One region of the Variovorax sp. GW821-FHT10D07 genome, then DNA from elsewhere that is predicted to be linked to it. Evidence: predicted binding sites of a transcription regulator. Region 1 holds the regulator's gene; each other region holds the start of a gene.
The links. Region 1 encodes sigma-54, which starts transcription at its own class of promoters, with help from an activator protein. Its sites were predicted from a motif close to TGGCANGNAANCTGCTTT; they were not measured.
Positions count from the first base shown of each region.

Region 2: AC07PU_RS16680 (isopenicillin N synthase family dioxygenase) is a predicted target of sigma-54. The motif match lies at 2,536-2,553, and genes of this name have one in related genera.
Region 3: atzF (allophanate hydrolase) is a predicted target of sigma-54. The motif match lies at 2,599-2,616, and genes of this name have one in related genera.
Region 4: AC07PU_RS14970 (TorF family putative porin) is a predicted target of sigma-54. The motif match lies at 2,871-2,888, and genes of this name have one in related genera.

Region 1 is NZ_JBWKMZ010000022.1:50,477-55,054, reverse strand. Features, by position in the region: gene AC07PU_RS38670 (fumarylacetoacetate hydrolase family protein) at 1-83, opposite strand, end outside; gene AC07PU_RS38665 (phospholipase D family protein) at 197-1,795, opposite strand; gene AC07PU_RS38660 (RNA polymerase factor sigma-54) at 1,806-3,395, opposite strand; gene lptB (LPS export ABC transporter ATP-binding protein) at 3,426-4,220, opposite strand; gene lptA (lipopolysaccharide transport periplasmic protein LptA) at 4,217-4,578, opposite strand, start outside.
Region 2 is NZ_JBWKMZ010000004.1:464,199-468,776, reverse strand. Features, by position in the region: gene rutD (pyrimidine utilization protein D) at 1-534, shown strand, start outside; gene AC07PU_RS16695 (malonic semialdehyde reductase) at 531-1,127, shown strand; gene rutF (NADH-dependent FMN reductase RutF) at 1,139-1,675, shown strand; gene rutR (HTH-type transcriptional regulator RutR) at 1,686-2,381, opposite strand; gene AC07PU_RS16680 (isopenicillin N synthase family dioxygenase) at 2,589-3,590, shown strand; gene AC07PU_RS16675 (VOC family protein) at 3,596-3,982, shown strand; gene AC07PU_RS16670 (BMP family ABC transporter substrate-binding protein) at 4,056-4,578, shown strand, end outside.
Region 3 is NZ_JBWKMZ010000004.1:186,631-191,208, reverse strand. Features, by position in the region: gene AC07PU_RS15305 (ABC transporter substrate-binding protein) at 1-813, opposite strand, end outside; gene atzF (allophanate hydrolase) at 852-2,567, opposite strand; gene AC07PU_RS15295 (M48 family metallopeptidase) at 2,803-3,657, opposite strand; gene AC07PU_RS15290 (AmpG family muropeptide MFS transporter) at 3,747-4,578, shown strand, end outside.
Region 4 is NZ_JBWKMZ010000004.1:119,044-123,621, forward strand. Features, by position in the region: gene AC07PU_RS14955 (serine/threonine-protein kinase) at 1-566, shown strand, start outside; gene AC07PU_RS14960 (cysteine hydrolase family protein) at 583-1,125, opposite strand; gene AC07PU_RS14965 (YifB family Mg chelatase-like AAA ATPase) at 1,179-2,717, opposite strand; gene AC07PU_RS14970 (TorF family putative porin) at 2,932-3,810, shown strand; gene glnK (P-II family nitrogen regulator) at 3,877-4,215, shown strand; gene AC07PU_RS14980 (ammonium transporter) at 4,245-4,578, shown strand, end outside.

The sequences.
Region 1 (4,578 bases):
TTCACCGCGCGGACGCGATCGTCCTCCAGCACGCCATAGCTGCTGGCGGCCGCGCCGGGCGCGGTGTAGTGGATCCATTTCATGCGCGTGCTCCTGTCGGTGGTGTTCGGGCCCCCTGCTCGCAGGGGCACCACAGCATGACAGGCCGAGGTTTGCGGAACGGAAACCGACGGTTTGCGAAAGCCGCCCAAACCGCCTAGAGCAGGCTCTCCGGCGTCAGCGGCGCCAGCAGCTCGAGCATGGTGCGATCCCAGAAGCCCGAGTCGGGCTCCTCGCTCAGCACCGTGGTCTTGCCGGCCTCCTCGCTGACCCACTCCAGGCGCGAGTCGCTGCCTTCGGCGAAACGCAGCCTGTAGGCGCCCTGCTGCTTGAGCACCTCGAGCAGCTTCAGCGCCTGCTGCGCCATCTCGGGGCTGCGGATGAACAGGCCGATCTCGGTGTTGTGGACCTCGGAGCGCGGGTCGAAATTCATCGAGCCGACGAACAGGATGCGCTGGTCGATCACCGCCGACTTGGCATGCAGCCGGCCGACCGAGGTGCCGAACAGGCCCAGCCGCACGCTGCGGCGGGTGCGGTTGGTGCTGAGTTCGTAGAGTTCGGCGCCCAGGCGCAGCATCTCGGGCCGGTAGCGGCGGTAGGCGGTGTGCACCAGCGGCTCGTCGGTGGCGGCGAGCGAGTTGGTCACCACGCTGATCCTCACCTGGCGTCGGCGGATTTCGTTCATCACCTCGAGCCCCGCGGCGCCCGGGATCAGGTAGGGCGAGACGATGGTCACCTCGCTGCGCGCGCGGCGCATCTGCTCGACCACGTTGTAGCGCACGCTGTCGACGTCGAGCAGCGGCACGCCGCCATACGAGGCGGTCTTGCCGATCACGCGGTCGGGCGAATCGGCATAGGCCTCGGCCGTGGTCCAGATCAGGCCGAGCCGGCCGGCGTCGAGGTCCTCGGCGATCGGGCCGTAGCCCAGCAGGTCGTTGGGCGCGGGCTTCGGCGGCGGCGGCGTGGTGTCGGGGCCGGTGGCGACCTCGAAGCGGCGCCGCAGTTCGTCCGGTGGCAGCGCGCTCGCCACCACCGACTCGACGGGCCGCACGTAGGGGCTGTTCCAGTACTGGTCGAACAGGCTGCCCAGGCGCGGGATCAGCGCGCCCGTCACGAAGGTATCGAGGTCGATGAAGTTCTCGCCCGCGGTGCGCCGGAAGTACTGGTTGCCGATGTTGCGCCCGCCCGCCACGGCCATCGCGCCGTCGGCGATGAACAGCTTGTTGTGCATGCGCCGGTTGACGCGGCTGAAGTCGAACAGCGAGGCCGTGAAGCGCGCGAGCAGGCTGCCGCGGCCGGCCGGGAAGGGGTTGAACAGGCGCAGCTCGACATTGGGCGTGGCCGCGAAGCCGCGCAGCAGCTCGTCCTCGCCCGCGGTGTAGAGGTCGTCCATCAGCACGCGCACCCGCACGCCGCGCTGCGCGGCATCGCGCAGGGTGCGCAGCAGGTAGCGGCCGGTCTCGTCGTTCTCGATCTGGTAGTACTGGACGTCGAGCGTGCGCTGGGCCCGGCGCGCGAGCTGGATGCGGGTGTCGAAGGCGAAGTCGCCACCGGGCATGAGGCGGAAGCCGCTGAGGTCGGGGTCGGGCTGCGCGGCCAGCGCGATGCGCCCGAGCGCGGTGTCCTTCGACACGGCGATGGCCTTGGTAGGCGCGCGCGGGGCCTCGTCGGGCAAGGTGGCGCAACCGGCGGCCAGCAGCGCGGCCGCGATGGCAAACACCCAGGGCCCACAGCGCGACAGCAGGCGTCGGGCCATCGGGGGCTTTCTACAGGGCCTTGCGCAGGTTGGCGGGCGCGATGCGCAGCGCCTCGCGGTACTTGGCGACGGTGCGGCGCGCGCACTCGATGCCCTGCTCCTTGAGCATCTCGGAGATCTGGCTGTCCGACAGCGGCTTCTTCACGCTCTCCGAACCGACGAATTGCTTGATCAGCGCGCGCACCGCGGTGCTCGAGGCATTGCCGCCGGTCTCGGTGCCCAGCGCCGAGCCGAAGAAGTACTTGAGCTCGACCGTGCCGAAGGGCGTGGACATGTACTTCGCGGTGGTCACGCGCGAGATGGTGGACTCGTGCAGTCCGAGCTCGTCGGCGATCTCGCGCAGCACCAGCGGGCGCATCGCGAGTTCGCCGTGCACGAAGTAGCTCTTCTGCCGCTCGACGATGGCGTTGCTCACGCGCAGGATGGTGTCGAAGCGCTGCTGGATGTTCTTGATGAACCAGCGCGCCTCCTGCAGCCGCTGCGACAGCGCCTGGCTGCCCTCGCCCTTGTGCGACTTGAGCGCGCCGGCGTAGATGTCGTGCACGCGCAGCCGCGGCATCACCTCGGGGTTGAGCATGACGCGGAACTTCACGTTGGTGCCGCGGCCGGTCTTGGTGACGATCACGTCGGGAATGACGATGTTGCGCTCGACGTCGACGAAGCGGCGGCCCGGCTTGGGTTCGAGCCGCGCGATGATCTGCAGCGCCGAGCGCACCAGCTCCTCGTTGGTGCGCGTGAGCGTGGCCAGGCGCTTGAAGTCGCGCCGCGCGAGCAGCTCCATCGGCTGCTTGCAGATGGCGAGCGCGGTCTTGCGCACCAGCTCCTCGTCCTCGGTCTCGTCTTCGTCGGCCAGCGCGCGCAGCTGGATCGCGAGGCATTCGCCGAGGTCGCGCGCACCCACGCCCGCGGGCTCCAGGCTCTGCAGCAAGCCCAGCGCGACCTGGAAGTGGTGCACCAGCTCGTCGAACTGGTCGTTGTCGTCGCCCGCGAGGCCCGAGGCCAGCGCCGGCAGCGAATCCTCGAGGTAGCCGTCGTCGTTGAGCGACTCGATCAAGAAGCGCAGCGCGGCGCTGTCGTTCTCGTTGAGCCGCAGGCTCAGCGCCTGGCGGTGCAGGAAGGACTGCAGCGATTCCTGGCTGCGCGCGAGCTCGGTGGCATCGGCGCGCTCGTCGTCGCCGGTGCTGCTGTTGTTGCGCGCGGGCGCGTCGCTGCCCCATTCGCTGTCGTCGGGCGCCATGTCGACGGTGCCGTCGCCTTCCCAGTCGGGCTCGCGCTCGGGCGAGTCGAGGGCCGGCTCGGCCTCGGACGACGAGGTGGTCTCGGTGGAACTGCTCGAGGTCGAGGGCGCGGCGCTCGCGTAGTCGCTCTCGGCTTCGCGCTCGGTGTCCTCGCGCGGCGCGGGCGTGTCGGCGGCGTCGAGGCCGAACTCCTCGCGCGCGGCTTCCTCGGCGGTGCGCTCGAGGAAGGGGTTCTCGTCGAGCATCTGCTCGACCTCCTGGCTCAGTTCGAGCGTGGAGAGCTGCAGCAGCCGGATCGACTGCTGCAGCTGAGGCGTCAGCGCGAGATGCTGCGAAACGCGCAGCGACAAGCCTTGTTTCATGCCCTCAGGAAATGACTTGCACGAGGGTCATCACATCCGGAAGTGCTCGCCCAGGTAGACCCGGCGCACTTCGGCGTTGTCGACGATCTCCGAGGGCGTGCCCTGTGCCAGCACATGGCCGTCGCTGATGATGAAGGCGTGGTCGCAGATGCCCAGCGTCTCGCGCACGTTGTGGTCGGTGATCAGCACGCCGATGCCGCGTTCCTTCAGGAAGCTGATGATGCGCTGGATCTCGATCACCGCGATCGGGTCGATGCCGGCGAAGGGTTCGTCGAGCAGGATGAAGCGCGGCTGGGTGGCCAGCGCGCGCGCGATCTCGACGCGGCGGCGTTCGCCGCCCGACAGCGCGAGCGCGGGCGAATCGCGCAGGTGGTCGACGCGCAGGTCGGCCAGCAGCTCCGACAGGCGCTCTTCCATGCGCTGCTTCGACAGCGCCTGCGGCCGGCCGTTGGCATCGGGCTCGCGCTGCAACTCGAGCACCGCGCGCACGTTCTCCTCGACCGTGAGCTTGCGGAAGATCGAGGCTTCCTGCGGCAGGTAGCTCAGGCCCATGCGCGCGCGGCGGTGGATCGGCATGTGGGCGATCGGCTCGCCGTCGATGGAGATCTCGCCCGCGTCGGCGCGCACCAGCCCGACGATCATGTAGAACGAGGTGGTCTTGCCGGCGCCGTTGGGCCCGAGCAGTCCGACCACTTCGCCCTTCTGCACGTCGAGCGAGACGTCCTTGACCACCTTGCGGCTGCCATAGCTCTTCTGCAGGCCGCGCGCGACGAGGCGGCTGCCCGGCACGCCGTTGGCTTCCTGGGTTCCGGCGGCTTCGATCACTTGCGTTCTTCCCCTTCGCCGCTCAGCGTGGTGGTGGAGCGCAGTCCGGCGCCCGGTGCCGGCGTGGGCGCCGGGGCCGCGGGACGGCGCGTGGCCGGCGCCGCGGCGCCGGGCGCACCCGGTGCGGCGGGCGCGGCCGACTTCGGCGTGAGGATGGCCTTGACGCGGCCGCCGCCACCCGGCGCCGACACGCCGGCGTTGGGCGGCACGGTCGAGCCGTTGACGGTGTAGGTGTCGTTGCTCTGGTCGTAGACGATCAGCGCGCCGCTGCTCTCGTCGTTGGGCGTGGCGCCGACCAGGCGACGCATGACGGCGCGGCGGATGAACTTGACGTTGTCGGCCCGGCTGTCGTACTCGA
Region 2 (4,578 bases), on a different contig from region 1:
CTCGGCGGCCTCGTGGGCCTGCAGCTCGCGCTCGACGCACCCGCGCGCACTGCGAGCCTGGTGCTCGTCAACGCGTGGGCCCGCCCCAATCCGCATTCGGCGCGCTGCTTCGACGCGCGGCTCGCGCTGCTCGGCGCCTGCGGCGCGCGCGCCTACGTCGAGGCGCAGCCGATCTTCCTGTACCCCGCGGCCTGGTCCGCCGAGCATGCGCAGCGCGTGGCCGACGAGGTCGACCATGCCTTCGCGCACTTTCCGGGCGAGGCCAACATGCGCGCGCGCATCGGCGCGCTGCGCGCCTTCGACGTCGCCGCGCGCCTCGGCGAGATCGCCGCGCCCGCGCTGATCGCGGCCGCCAAGGACGACGTGCTCGTGCCCTGGACCTGCTCGCAGCACCTGGCCGACGGCCTGCGCGACGTCACGCTCGACTTCGTCGCGCACGGCGGCCATGCCCACAGCGTGACCGAGGCCGCGGCCTTCAACCGCGGCCTGCTCGATTTCCTCTCGCGGGTCGCCGCACCCGCCGCCATCGCATGACCACTTCCACTTCGCTCGACGACGCGGCGCTCGCGCTGCTCTTCACCGCCGCGCGCAGCCACAACGGCTGGACCGCCGAACCGGTGTCCGACGCGCAGCTGCGTCAGCTGCACGCGCTCGCCAGCCTGGGCCCGACCTCGGCCAACTGCTCGCCCGCGCGCTTCGTGTTCGTGCGCACGCCCGAGGGCAAGGCACGGCTCGCGCCCGCGCTGTCCAAGGGCAACCTCGAGAAGACGATGAGCGCGCCCGTCACCGTCATCGCCGCCTGGGACCGCAAGTTCTACGACCGGCTGCCCACGCTGTTCCCGCATGCCGATGCGCGCAGCTGGTTCACCGGCAGCCCCGAGGCCGCGCACGAGACGGCCTTCCGCAATGCCAGCCTGCAGGCCGGCTACCTGCTGCTGGCGGCGCGCGCGCTCGGGCTCGACGCGGGCCCGATGTCGGGCTTCGACAAGGCCAAGGTCGACGCCGCCTTCTTCGAAGGCAGCGACTGGACCGTCAACTTCCTCATCAACCTCGGCCACGGCGACGCGTCGAAGCTGTTCGGGCGCCTGCCGCGCCTGGGCTTCGACGAGGCCTGCGTGCTGGCCTGAAAGCCCTCGGCATGCAACACGCCATGGCCTGCGCTCCGATGCCCGCCGGTTTGCCATCCGGCCTGCAGAAAACCGACTACCGCAACGCGATGGCGCGACTGGGCGCGGCCGTCAACATCATCACCACCGACGGTCCCGCGGGCCGCGCCGGCTTCACGGCCTCGGCCGTCTGCAGCGTGACCGACGAGCCGCCGACCCTGCTCGTGTGCCTCAACCGCTCGGCCTCGGTGTACCCGGCCTTCAAGGCCAATGGCGTGCTGTGCGTGAATGTGCTCGCCGCGGGCCACCAGTCGCTGTCCGCGCTGTTCGGCGGCCGCACGCCGATGGACGAGCGCTTCGCCGCCGGCCGCTGGCGCCGCGATGCCACCGGCTCGCCGATGCTCGAGGACGCGGCCGTCTCCTTCGACTGCCGCGTGATGCACGCCACCAGCGCGGGCACGCACGACGTGCTGTTCTGCGAAGCCGTGGCCATCGCCATCGGCGGCGCGGCGCAGGGGCTGATCTACTTCGATCGGCGTTATCACGAGATCGCGGCGCCGCCGCACTGAAGCCGCGAACTCAACGCGGCTCGATGCCCTGCAGCACGATGCGCTGCACGTTCTCCACGGTGCGCTCGAAGAAGCCCTCGTCCTCGAGCGTGTGACCCGACAGCGCCTGCACCTGCACGCCGAAGTCGGCGTAGTGCTGCGTGATCGCCCACAGCGCGAAGATCAGGTGCGGCGGATCGACCGGCGCGAGCTTGCCGGCCTCGACCCAGGCGCGGATCACTTCGGATTTCTTCTCCACCAGCGTGCGCAGCTCGCGATCGAGTTCGTCGCGCAGCAGCGGCGCGCCCTGGATCATCTCGAGGCAGAACAGGCGCGAGGCATCGGGCCGGTCGCGCGAGATCACGAGCTTGCGGCGGATGTAGTCGCCGATCGCCTCGCGCGGATCCTGCTCGGCGCTGAAGCCGCGCAGCGGCTCGAGCCACAGCGCGAGCAGGTCGCGCAGCACGTTGACGTAGAGCTCTTCCTTGTTCGCGAAGTAGTAGAGCAGGTTGCTCTTCGACACGTCGGCGCGCGCGGCCACCTGGTCGATCGAGGTGCCGTGCAGCCCGAAGCGCGAGAACAGCCCGAGCGCCGCACCCAGGATCGCGCTGCGCTTGTTCTCGATCTGGCGCAGCCGCCGGTTCACCGCCGACGCGCTGCGCACGGCGGGCTTGCGGCTCGGCTTCTCGCTGTGGCTGGCCGCGGCCAGCGCCTTGGTCTTCGGCATCTTCCCTCGCTCTTTCTGTCTTCGTCGGTCGTTGGTTCGGAACGCGCACCACTGTAAGGCCGCGATGCATCGCACTGCGCCGTGCCGGTGTTCGCTAGGGCCTTGCGGCGCACCATGCTGACGCGACGAAAGCGATTTGTCCATTTGGTCCAACTGGCACAGACGTTGCATGGCGAAAGGCATGCCAAGCCCATGGAGCCATTCGCCATGACCCTGCTGTCCGTTCCCATCATCGATCTCGCGCCGTACTTCGCCGGCACCGCCGAAGGCAAGGCCGAGGTCGCGCACAAAGTCGACGAAGCCTGCCGCAGCATCGGCTTCCTCGTGATCACCAACCACGGCATCGCGCCCGAGCTGATCGAACGCGTGGCCTCGCTGTCGCGGCGCTTCTTCGAGCTGCCCCTGGCCGAGAAGCGCAAGGTCGACCGCCCGCGCGAGGACGCGGTGCGCGGCTACAGCGCGGTCGGCGAGGAAGGCCTGTCGTACAGCCTCGAGGAGGCGGCACCGGGCGACCTCAAGGAGTCGTTCTCGATCGGTCCCTCGAACGTGCCCGACGACGACTACCACCGCGGTCCCGCGGCCGGTCCGCATTTCGAGCCCAACAGCTGGCCGCCGATCGAGGGCTTCCGCGAAGCCTACGAGGGCTACTTCGAGGCGATGAGCGATCTCTCGCGCTCGCTGATGCGCGTGTTCGCGCTCGGCCTCGCGCTGCCCGAGCGCTTCTTCGACGACAAGATCGACCGCCACATCAGCATGTTCCGCGTGCTGAGCTATCCACCGCAGCGCGAGCAGCCGCTGCCGGGCCAGCTGCGCGCGGGCGCGCACAGCGACTACGGCAGCCTCACGATCGTGCTGCCCGACGACAAGGGCCTGCAGGTGTTCAACAAGGCCGGCCAGTGGGTCGACGTGCCGCAGGTCGAGGGCGGCCTGGTCGTCAACATCGCCGACCTGATGATGCAGTGGACCAACGACCAGTGGGTGTCGACGCTGCACCGCGTGATCAACCCGCCCTTCGAAGTGGCGAGCACCAACCGCCGGCAGTCGCTGGTGTTCTTCCACCAGCCCAACTACGACGCGATGGTCGAGTGCCTGCCGAGCTGCCTCGCGCCCGGCGAACAGCCGAAGTACGCGCCGATCTCCTCGGGCGACCACCTGACCTCGAAGTTCGTCAAGCAGACGACCTTCGGCGGCACCAAGGTGACGGCGTAGAGCACATGGCCCACCTGTCCTACGTCAACGTCTTCGCGAAGGACGTGGTCGCGCTCAGCGGCTTCTACCAGCGCGTGTTCGGCTTCCCCGAGATCGAGGCGATCCGCTCGCCGATCTTCCGAGGCCTCGACACCGGCAAGTCGAGCCTGGGCTTCAACGCGCTCGATGCCTACGAACTGCTGCAGCTCGCCGAGTTCTCCGACACGCGCGGCGTGAAGTTCCTGCTCAACATCGACGTCGACAGCCAGGACGAGGTCGACCGGATGGTGCCGATCGCGCTCGAGGCCGGCGCCACGCTCGTCAAGGCGCCCTATCGCACCTACTACGACTGGTACCAGTCGGTGCTGCTCGATCCCGAGGGCAACGTGTTCCGCATCAACTTCATGCTGTGACGCGAACGCGGCGTCCTCGCGGCTCTTCGCTTTCCTTCCCCCTTCCGCCATGCCTCTTTCGAAAGGTTGCTCCATGCCGCGCACTTCCGTTTCCTGCCTCGCCCTGACCTTCGCGGCGGGCGCGGCGTCCCTCGCGGCGCTGCCCGCGGTCGCCGCCGACGGCTTCACGCTCAAGGACAAGCCCAAGATCGCGATGCTCTACTTCGGCCCCAAGAACGACGGCGGCTGGACCCAGGCCTTCGACGAGGCGCGCGCGAAGATCGAGAAGGAACTCGGCCAGAAGATCCAGTTCGTCGAGAACGTGCCCGAGGACGCCTCGGCCATCAAGCCCGCGGCCGAGAAGTTCATCCAGCGCGGCGCCAACATCGTCATCGGCACGGCCTTCGGCTACTCCGACAGCTTCAAGGACCTGGCCGCCAAGTACCCCGACGTCGCCTTCCTCAACGGCTCGGGCACCACCAACGGCCGCAACCTCGAATCCTTCTACGGCCGCACCTACGAGAGCCAGTACCTGTGCGGCATGGCCGCAGGCGCGGCCTCCAGGAGCGGCAAGCTCGGCTTCGTCGCGGCCAATCCCTTCGGCGTGGTGAACTGGA
Region 3 (4,578 bases), on a different contig from region 1:
GCGCGCCTCGTCGGGCTGGCCGCGCACCAGCTCGACGCCGCGCGCATAGGCGGCGATGTACTTCTTCGCGGCGTCGGGGTTCTTCTTGAGGAACTCGGTCGTGAGGCTGGCGGCGCCGCCGTGCCAGGGCGCCATCGGGTCGCCGAGGATGTAGCGCGCGACCACGCCGGCCTCGAGCACGCGCGTGGTGCCGTTCATGCGGCCCACGGTGCCCGTGGGCTCGAGCGTGTAGCAGGCATCGACCTGCCCCGCCACCAGCGCGGCCACGTGCTGGCCGATCGGCAGCTCGCTGACCGACACGCCCTTGGCGCCCGCGCGCTCGAGCATGGTCTTGCACAGCGTGACGTTCTGGATGCCCGGGCCCGAGGCCACCTTCTTGCCCGCGAGCTCGGCCATGGCCTTGATCGGGCTGTCCTTGGCGACGATGAACTCGTCGAGCACGAACTTCGCGTTGCTCGGGTTGGTGCAGAAGATCTTGAACAGGCCCGGCTGCGCGATCTCGCCGATCGCGAGGTTGGCCGAGCCGGTGCCGTTGGCGCTGCCGTCGCAGCGGCCCGCGAGCATGGCTTCCATCACCTGCTGCGCGCCCGCGAACTTCTGCGGTTCCACGTCGAGCCCCGCTTCCTTGAAGAAGCCGCGCTCGACCGCCGCGAAGAAGGGCAGGCCCGCGGCCACCGGCCAGAAGCCGACGCGGATCTTCGGTGCCGCCTGGGCGCGCACGATCGCCGGCGCGGCGAGCACCGCGAGGCCGGCGGCGCCGGCCTGCAGCAACTGTCGGCGCGAGGCGGTGGAAGGGAAGTCGGAGATGGACATGGAAGACTCCTCGGTCGGGGTTCGAAGACAACAGGGATTCAGGCGGCGCGGCTCGCGAGGTAGGCGCGCCAGCCGCCATGGCGCGTGACCTCTTCGGCGCCGGCCAGCGCATGGCCCTCGCAGATGAAGCCGTGCACCCAGCGGCCGTCGGCCAGCTCGACGCTGCCCAGGCCCAGCGGCGCGGGGATCAGCGCGAGGAAGCCGCCGACCTCGGCCAGCGGCAGGTCCCACACCTCGAGCGCGATCGCGGCGCCGCCCTCGGCGCTGCGCTGCAGGCCGGGCTTGGGCGGCACGGTCCCGGGCAGTGCGTACAGGCGGTAGCGCGGCGCGGTCTGGATCGCTTCGCGCAGCACGGCGCCGCGCTCGGTGAGCTGGCCGTTGAGCGGCATGCCGCTGAGGTGCGCGCCGACCACCGCGATCGGCAGCGTGGCGGCCTGCGCCGACGCGAGGCCACGGATCGGCCGCGGCGCGGGCAGCGGCTCGCCGGTCGCGCCCTGCGCGAGGCCGGTGGCATGGTGGTAGCGCTGGCCCAGCTCGGCCAGCGCGAGGTCGCTGCCGCAGCGGCCGATCAGCGTGATGCCGAACGGCAGGCCGTCGGGCCGCAGGCTGCTGGGCACCGAGAGCGCGGCGTAGTCGAGCAGGTTGACGAAGTTGGTGTAGGCGCCGAGGTTGCGGTTGAGCGCCACCGGGTCGGCGCGCATCGCGTCGCGCGTGTAGTGCGTGGGCGCGGTGGGCACCAGCAGCACGTCGATGTCGCGCCACATCGGCTCGGCCTGCTGCGCGAGCGCGCGCAGCCGGGTCTGGGCCTCGAACACGTCGGCCGCGTTGTAGCCGCGGCCCTGCGCGAGGATGCCGCGCACCGGCTCGACGACCTCGGTCTCGTGGCGGTCGAAGAAGGCGCGCACCGCGGCATAGCGCTCGGCCACCAGCGCGCTGTCGTAGAGCAGCGCGGCGGCTTCGGCCAGCGGCGCGAAGGGCACGGTGACGGCCGTGCCGCCCAGCGCCTCGAGGCGCCGGCGAGCATCGGCGAAGGCGGCCTCGGCGAGCGTGTCGCCGAAGAAGGCGAGGCGGTCGGGCACGCCGAAGCGGAAGGCGGCGGGGAAGGGCCTGGCATCGAGCGCGATGTCGCGCGAATAGGGATCGCGCGCATCGAAGCCGAGCGCGGCCTGCAGCACCTCGACCGCGAGCGCGACCGTGCGCGCGAAGATCGAGACGCAGTCGACGCTCTGCGCGGCCGGCACCACGCCGGCGGTGCTCAGCAGCCCGCGCGAGGGCTTGAGGCCGACGATGTTGTTGAGGCCCGCGGGCACGCGGCCCGAGCCGGCCGTGTCGGTGCCGAGCGCGAAGTCGGCCTCGCCGGTGGCGACCACGCGCGCCGAGCCCGAACTCGAGCCGCCGGACACGTAGCGTGCATCGAAGGCATTGCCGACCTCGCCATAGGGCGAGCGCGTGCCGTTGAGGCCGCAGGCGAACTGGTCGAGGTTGGTCTTGCCGAGCAGCGACGCACCGGCGTCGAGCAGCCGCTGCACCACGGCCGCATGGGCGGCCGGCAGGCGCTCGAAGGCCGGGCAGGCGGCGGTGGTGGGCACGCCGGCGACGTCGATGTTGTCCTTGACGGCGAAGCGCAGGCCCGCGAGCGGGGCGGAGGCGGAAGCGGGCGCGGCCTCCCGCGTGTCGTCGTTCTCGCGCGTCAGCGGCTGCGCGAAACGCAGGATCCACGCCGCGGCGGCCAGGTCTTTCTCGTCATGCACCATGATCAGGCATCCAAACTTGTGTACAAGTCGAGATGCAAGCGGCGTGCCAGCGCGCACGGGCTGCTGCCGATGCGCCTATGTCATCAGCCGCTCAGGTATTTATGTATGGCTCCCTCCCCCGCTGGGGGAGGGTTGGGGTGGGGGCGCCGGGCCTTGCAACAGCGCTGACCGTGTCCACCGCCCGGAGCCCCCATCCCGGCCTTCCCCCAGAGGGGGAAGGAGGAAGACAGGGCGCTCAGCTCTTCTTCGCGTCCCGGTACAGGTTCTCCACCTTCGGCAGATTCGCCTGCAGCTTCGCGATCCGGTCCGGCCCGCTCGGGTGAGTCGAGAGGAAGCTCAGCCCGCCCTGGTTCTTCGAGGCCGTGGCCATCTTGTTCCACAGCGACACCGAGGCCTTCGGGTCGTAGCCGGCGCGCGCCGCGAGTTCCAGGCCGACGAGGTCGGCCTCGGTCTCGTCGCCGCGGCTGAACTTGAGCGTGAGCAGCTGGGTGCCCGCGCGCGCGGCGAGGTCGCCGACCTGCCCCAGGCCGAGCAGCTGCGCACCGATCGAGAGCGCGGCGCCGGTGCCCGCGCTCTTGGCCATGCGGGCGCGCGCATGCTCGCGCAGCGCATGGGCCATCTCGTGGCCCATCACCATCGCGACCTCGTCGTCGGTGAGCTTGAGCTGGTCGAGGATGCCGGTGAAGAAGGCGATCTTGCCGCCCGGCAGGCAGAAGGCGTTGATCTGCTTGCTGCCGATCAGGTTGACCTCCCACTTCCATTGCCGCGCGCGGCTGTTCCAGGGCGTGGCGAAGGGGATCAGCCGGTTGGCGATGGCACGCAGCCGCTGCAGCTGCGGATTGCCGTCGCCCGCGAGCGCGTTCTTGGCGCGCGCCTGCTGCAGCAGCTCGCCGTACTGCTGGCCGCCCGCGGCCTCGATGCGGTCGGCCGGCACGAGGTTGCGCGCCACCGAGGCATTGCCGACGTCGACCTGCGCGAGTGCCGGCCCGCTCAATGCCGCGCCGGCCGCGGCCAGCAGGAAGGCGCGCCGCGGCTGCCAGGCCGAGGCATGGGAGGGGACCGGGGCGGAGCGATCGCAGCGTGTGCACATATGGGGCCGGATGATAGGAACAAATGAAGACGTCTTGGTGGATGACCCGGCGGCCGACAGGCGCGGCGCTCATGGACAATCGCCCCCACATGTCTTCCGTCCCGCCCGCCGAATCCACCGCCGCCGGTTCGCCGCCCTGGCGCGACGCCCTGAAGGTCTACCTCGAACCCGCCACCTTGCGCATGCTGGCACTGGGCTTCTCGGCCGGGCTGCCGCTGCTGCTGGTGCTGGGCACGTTGAGCTTCCGGCTGCGCGAGGCCGGCATCGACCGCGCCACCATCGGCTACCTGAGCTGGGTCGGGCTGGCCTACGGCTTCAAATGGGTCTGGGCGCCGCTGGTCGACCGGCTGCCGCTGCCGCCGCTGACCACGCTGCTCGGGCGCCGGCGCGGCTGGCTGCTGCTGGCGCAGGGGATGGTGATCGCGGGGCTGGTCGGCATGGCGGTCAACGATCCGCGCCAGGGGCTCATGCCGATGATCTGGTGCGCGCTGCTGGTGGCCTTCGGCTCGGCCACGCAGGACATCGCGCTCGACGCCTTCCGCATCGAGTCGGCCGAAACCCGCAAGCAGGCGGCGCTGGCGGCCGCCTACCAGACCGGCTACCGGCTCGCGATGATCTGGGCCGGGGCCGGGGTGCTGTGGGTGGCGGCCTGGGCCGAGGTCGCGCCGGCCGCGGCAGCGGTGGGCGCGGCGGCCGGCGCGGCCTACCAGAACGGCGCCTGGAAGACGGCCTACCTCGTGATGGCCGGCTCCATGTTCGTGGGCGTGCTCACGGTGCTGCTGTCGCCCGAGCCCGCAAAGCGCTCGCTGTCGGCGCCGCGCAATGCCGCCGAATGGCTGCGCGACGTGCTGGTCGAGCCCTTCGCCGACTTCATCCGCCGCTACAAGTGGCAGGCGGTGCTGATCCTGTCGCTGATCGCGA
Region 4 (4,578 bases), on a different contig from region 1:
CGCCGGGCAGCAACGGCGCGCTGAGCCCGCTCGACAACGTGCCCGTGACGCCCGCGAGCCCGCCGCCCGAGCCCGCGCTGGCGATCAGCGAGGCCGAGGACTGGAACCTCGCGCAGGCCGAGAACACGCGCGAGGGCTACGAGGCCTACCTGCGCCGCTACCGCCGCGGCCCGCATGCGCGCGATGCGCGCAATGCCATCGCCGAACTCAACCGGCTCGCGCAGCCGGCCTCCACGCAGCCCGTGGTGGTGGGCACCGTGCCGCCGGGCACGCCCGGCGTGCCGGGTGCGCCGGGTGCCGTGCCTCCGGTCGCGGGCGGCACGGCGGTTCCGCCGGTGCCGGGCGCCGCGGCCGGCATGGGCCGCGTGACGCTCAACATCCGGCCCTGGGGCCAGGTCTTCGTCGACGGCGCCGACCGCGGCGTGAGCCCGCCGCTCAAGTCGCTGTCGCTGCGCCCCGGCATCTACAACATCGAGGTGCGCAACGGCGACCTCGAGGTCTACCGGCAGCGCGTGACGGTGCAGGACAGCAAGTCAGCGCCGGTGGTGAGCCACGAGTTCAAGTAAGGGGCGAAGGCGGCGGTCAGCCGAGCAGGCTGGCTGCCGTCACCACCTGGGCGTACTCGCCCTGCAGGTTGGCCAGCGCCATCGCGTGGACCTGCTCCGCGCCGAAAGTGGCGCCATCGATGCCCGCGCGGTCGAAGGCGAAGCTGGCATCGGACACCACCGTGACCGCGAAGCCGAGGCAGCTCGCCGTGCGCGCCGTGGCCTCGACCGACATGTTGGTGGCCACGCCGACCACCACGAGCGCCTCGATGCCGCGCACGCGCAGCCAGCGCTCGAGGCCCGTGTGCGTGAAGGCATCGGTCACGTTCTTCTCGACCACGTGCTCGGCGCGCAGCGGTGCCAGCGCGTCCTGGAATTCAGCGCCGGGCTGGCCCGGGAAGAACACCGACTCGGCGAAGCGCGACATGTGGCGCACATGGACCACGGGGCGGCCGCTGTCGCGCCAGTGCATGAGCAGGCGCTGCACCTGGGCTTCCGCGCCGGGGTTGTTGCGGCGGCCCGCGCGCGGTTCCTGCATGCCTTTCTGCATGTCGATGACGAGGAGGGCGCGGTTTGTCATGGCGGGCCTGGAGTGAGCGGGACTGCGCCGCACTCTAAGCGATGCGCGGGGCGCTACAGGCCCTTCTGCAGCGCCCGCCGGTACTGCACCGCCTCCGCCACGTGCGCCGTCTCGATCACTGCCGCTCCCGCGAGATCGGCGATGGTGCGCGCCACCTTGAGCGCGCGGTGCGTGCTGCGCGCCGACCAGCCGAGCCGGGCGGCGGCCGTGTGCATGAAGCGGCGCGCCTCGTCGCCGAGCGACGCATGGCGATCGATGTCGGCGCCCTGCAGCGCCTGGTTGGGCCGGCCCTGGCGTTCGATCGCGCGTTCGCGCGCGGCGGCTGCGCGCGCGCGGATGGCGGCCGTGGTCTCGCCCGCGGGCGCATCGAGCAGTTGCTGCGCCGACACCGCGGGCACTTCGATGTGCAGGTCGATGCGATCCAGGAGCGGGCCGCTGAGCTTGCGCTGGTAGCGCGCCACCTGGTCGGGCGTGCAGCGGCAGGCTTTCGTGGGCGCGCCCAGAAAACCGCAAGGGCAGGGGTTCATCGCGGCAATGAGCTGGAAGCGCGCCGGAAAATCCGCCCGCCGCGCGGCCCGCGCGATGGTGATGGTGCCGGTCTCGAGCGGCTCGCGCAGCGCCTCGAGCGCGGCGCGCGAGAACTCGGGGAATTCGTCGAGGAACAGCACGCCGTGGTGCGCCATCGAGATCTCGCCGGGCCGCGGCGGCGAACCGCCGCCGACCAGCGCCACCGCGCTCGAGGTGTGGTGCGGCGACGCGGTCGGCCGGTGCATCCAGCGCTCGGTCGAGAAGCGGCCGCCGAGGCTCGCGATGGCGGCGCTCTCGAGTGCTTCATCGATGCGCATCGGCGGCAGCAGGCCGGCGAAGCGCTGGCCCAGCATCGACTTGCCCGAGCCCGGCTCGCCCATCATCAGCAGGCTGTGGCCGCCGGCCGCGGCGATTTCGAGCGCGCGCTTGGCGCCGGCATGGCCCTTCACGTCGGCCATGTCGGCATAGGCGGGGGCATGGGCTTGCGTGGACGCATGGGCGCGCGACCAGCCCTCGTCGTCCGCCTCCAGGCCCGCCTGCGCGTCGGCCGGCAGGAAGCGCCGCACCACGTCGAGCAGGTGCCTGGCGCCGTAGACCTCGCCGCCGGGCACCAGCGCGGCCTCGTCGGCGCTGGGCGTGGGCAGCACCAGCCGGGTGGCGATGCCGCGCGTGTGCAGCGCGAGCGCCATCGCGAGCGCGCCGCGCACCGGCCGCAGCTCGCCCGACAGCGAGAGTTCGCCCGCGAACTCGTGGCCCGCGAGCCGCGCGCCCTCGATCTGGCCGCTGGCCGCGAGGATGCCCAGCGCCATCGGCAGGTCGAAGCGGCCCGAGTCCTTGGGCAGGTCGGCCGGCGCCAGGTTGACGGTGATGCGCTTGTTGTGCGGGAACTCCAGCCCGGCGTTCTGGATGGCCGAGCGCACGCGTTCGCGCGCTTCCTTGACCTCGGTCTCGGCCAGCCCGACCAGCGTGAAGCTCGGCAGGCCGTTGGCCAGATGCACCTCGACCGTGACACTGGCCGCTTCCAGCCCGAGCAAGGCGCGGCTTTGCACCAAAGACAGACTCATTCTCTGCTTCCTCCCTATATTGGTGCGCCCGATTCCGGTCGTCGCGGGCGTCTTGTTCTTTTTTCGGTGCAAGGCACAAAGCCTTGCGCTTGTAACCATTTTTGGCTGGCTTCCTTGGGCGCGCTTCAACCGGTCACCGGGGGATGTGCACTTTGGCACGCTCCCTGCTTTGAGGGTCATCAGGTTCCACAACACTACTTGCGAGGAGTTCCCGATGACGCACCGTTCCGCCGCCCAGGCCCTGATCGTCCTGGCCACCGCCCTGACCACGTCGGGCGCCGCCCTGGCGCAGGCCACCCCAGACGCTGCGGCGGCGCCTGCCGCGGCACCCGCTGCTTCCCCGATCACGGCCAACATCTCGCTGACCACGAACTACAAGTTCCGCGGCCAGGACCAGGACATGATCGGCCGGGACGACTTCGCCAAGACCCGCGGCGTGAAGCCCGCCATCCAGGGCGGCTTCGACTACGCCTTCGGCGAGAGCGGCTTCTATGTCGGCAACTGGAACTCCAGCGTCAACTGGCTCAAGGGCAACAGCGTCGAGGTCGACCTGTACGGCGGCTACAAGTTCAAGGCCGGCCCGCTGGACATGGACGTCGGTGCGCTCACCTACATCTACCCGGGCAACTCCCTCGGCAACACCACCGAGCTCTACGGCGCGGCCACCTACGCCAACGAAACCTTCGGCTCGTTCACGGCCAAGTACTCGCACACGGTGTCGAAGGACTACTTCGGCTACGCCGGCAACAAGAACGGTTCGGGCCTCAAGGGCCGCAACACCGGCTACCTGAACCTGAGCTACAGCAAGGAGATCGTGCCCAAGGTCACGCTCAAGGCCGCCGTGGGCTTCACCCGCTTCTCCAGCGACATCCGCCACAACACGGCCGCGAAGAACTACGTCGACTACAACGTCGGCGCCACCTACGACTTCGGCGGCGGTCTCACGCTCACCGGCTCGGTGCAGGGCGCGAACAAGAAGGACGCGTTCAACGTCGCGGCCGGCCCGCTGTACGACTTCGGCTTCTACACCGTGCAGCAGGTCTACTCGCCCAACAAGCCGCGCTTCATCCTCACGCTGACGAAGACGCTGTAAGCACGCAACACAACGAGGCGCGGCCCATGCTGCCGCGCGAATTCTTTCCATCCAAAGGAGCAACTCATGAAGCTGGTCACAGCCATCATCAAACCGTTCAAGCTCGACGAAGTGCGCGAAGCCCTCTCGGCCATCGGCGTGCAGGGGATCACCGTCACCGAGGTCAAGGGTTTCGGCCGCCAGAAGGGCCACACCGAGCTCTACCGCGGCGCGGAGTACGTCGTCGACTTCCTGCCCAAGGTCAAGATCGAGGCGGCGGTCTCGGATGACCTCGTCGAACGCGTGATCGAAGCCGTCGAGGGCGCCGCGCGCACCGGCAAGATCGGCGACGGCAAGATCTTTGTCTACAACCTCGAGCAGGTCGTGCGCATCCGCACCGGCGAAACGGGCCGCGAAGCCCTTTGATCGAGTCCAGGCCCGAAAGAACAACGTCCATGAAAAAACTGCTTGTCTCCCTCGCGCTCGGCTTGAGCGTGCTTGCCGCCGGCACCACCGGCTTCGCGCAGACGCCCGCGCCCGCCGCCGCCGCTTCGGCGCCGGCCGCCGAGGCCTCGGCACCGGCCGCGGCGCCCGCCGCAGCGGCACCGGCTGCCGCTGCGCCCGCCGCCGCACCGGCCGCGGCACCGGCACCCAAGGTCGATTCGGGCGACACCGCCTGGATGCTGACCTCCACGCTGCTCGTGATCCTGATGACCATCCCCGGCCTCGCGCTGTTCTACGGCGGCCTGGGCCGCTCGAAGAACATGCTGTCGGTGCTGATGCAGGTCT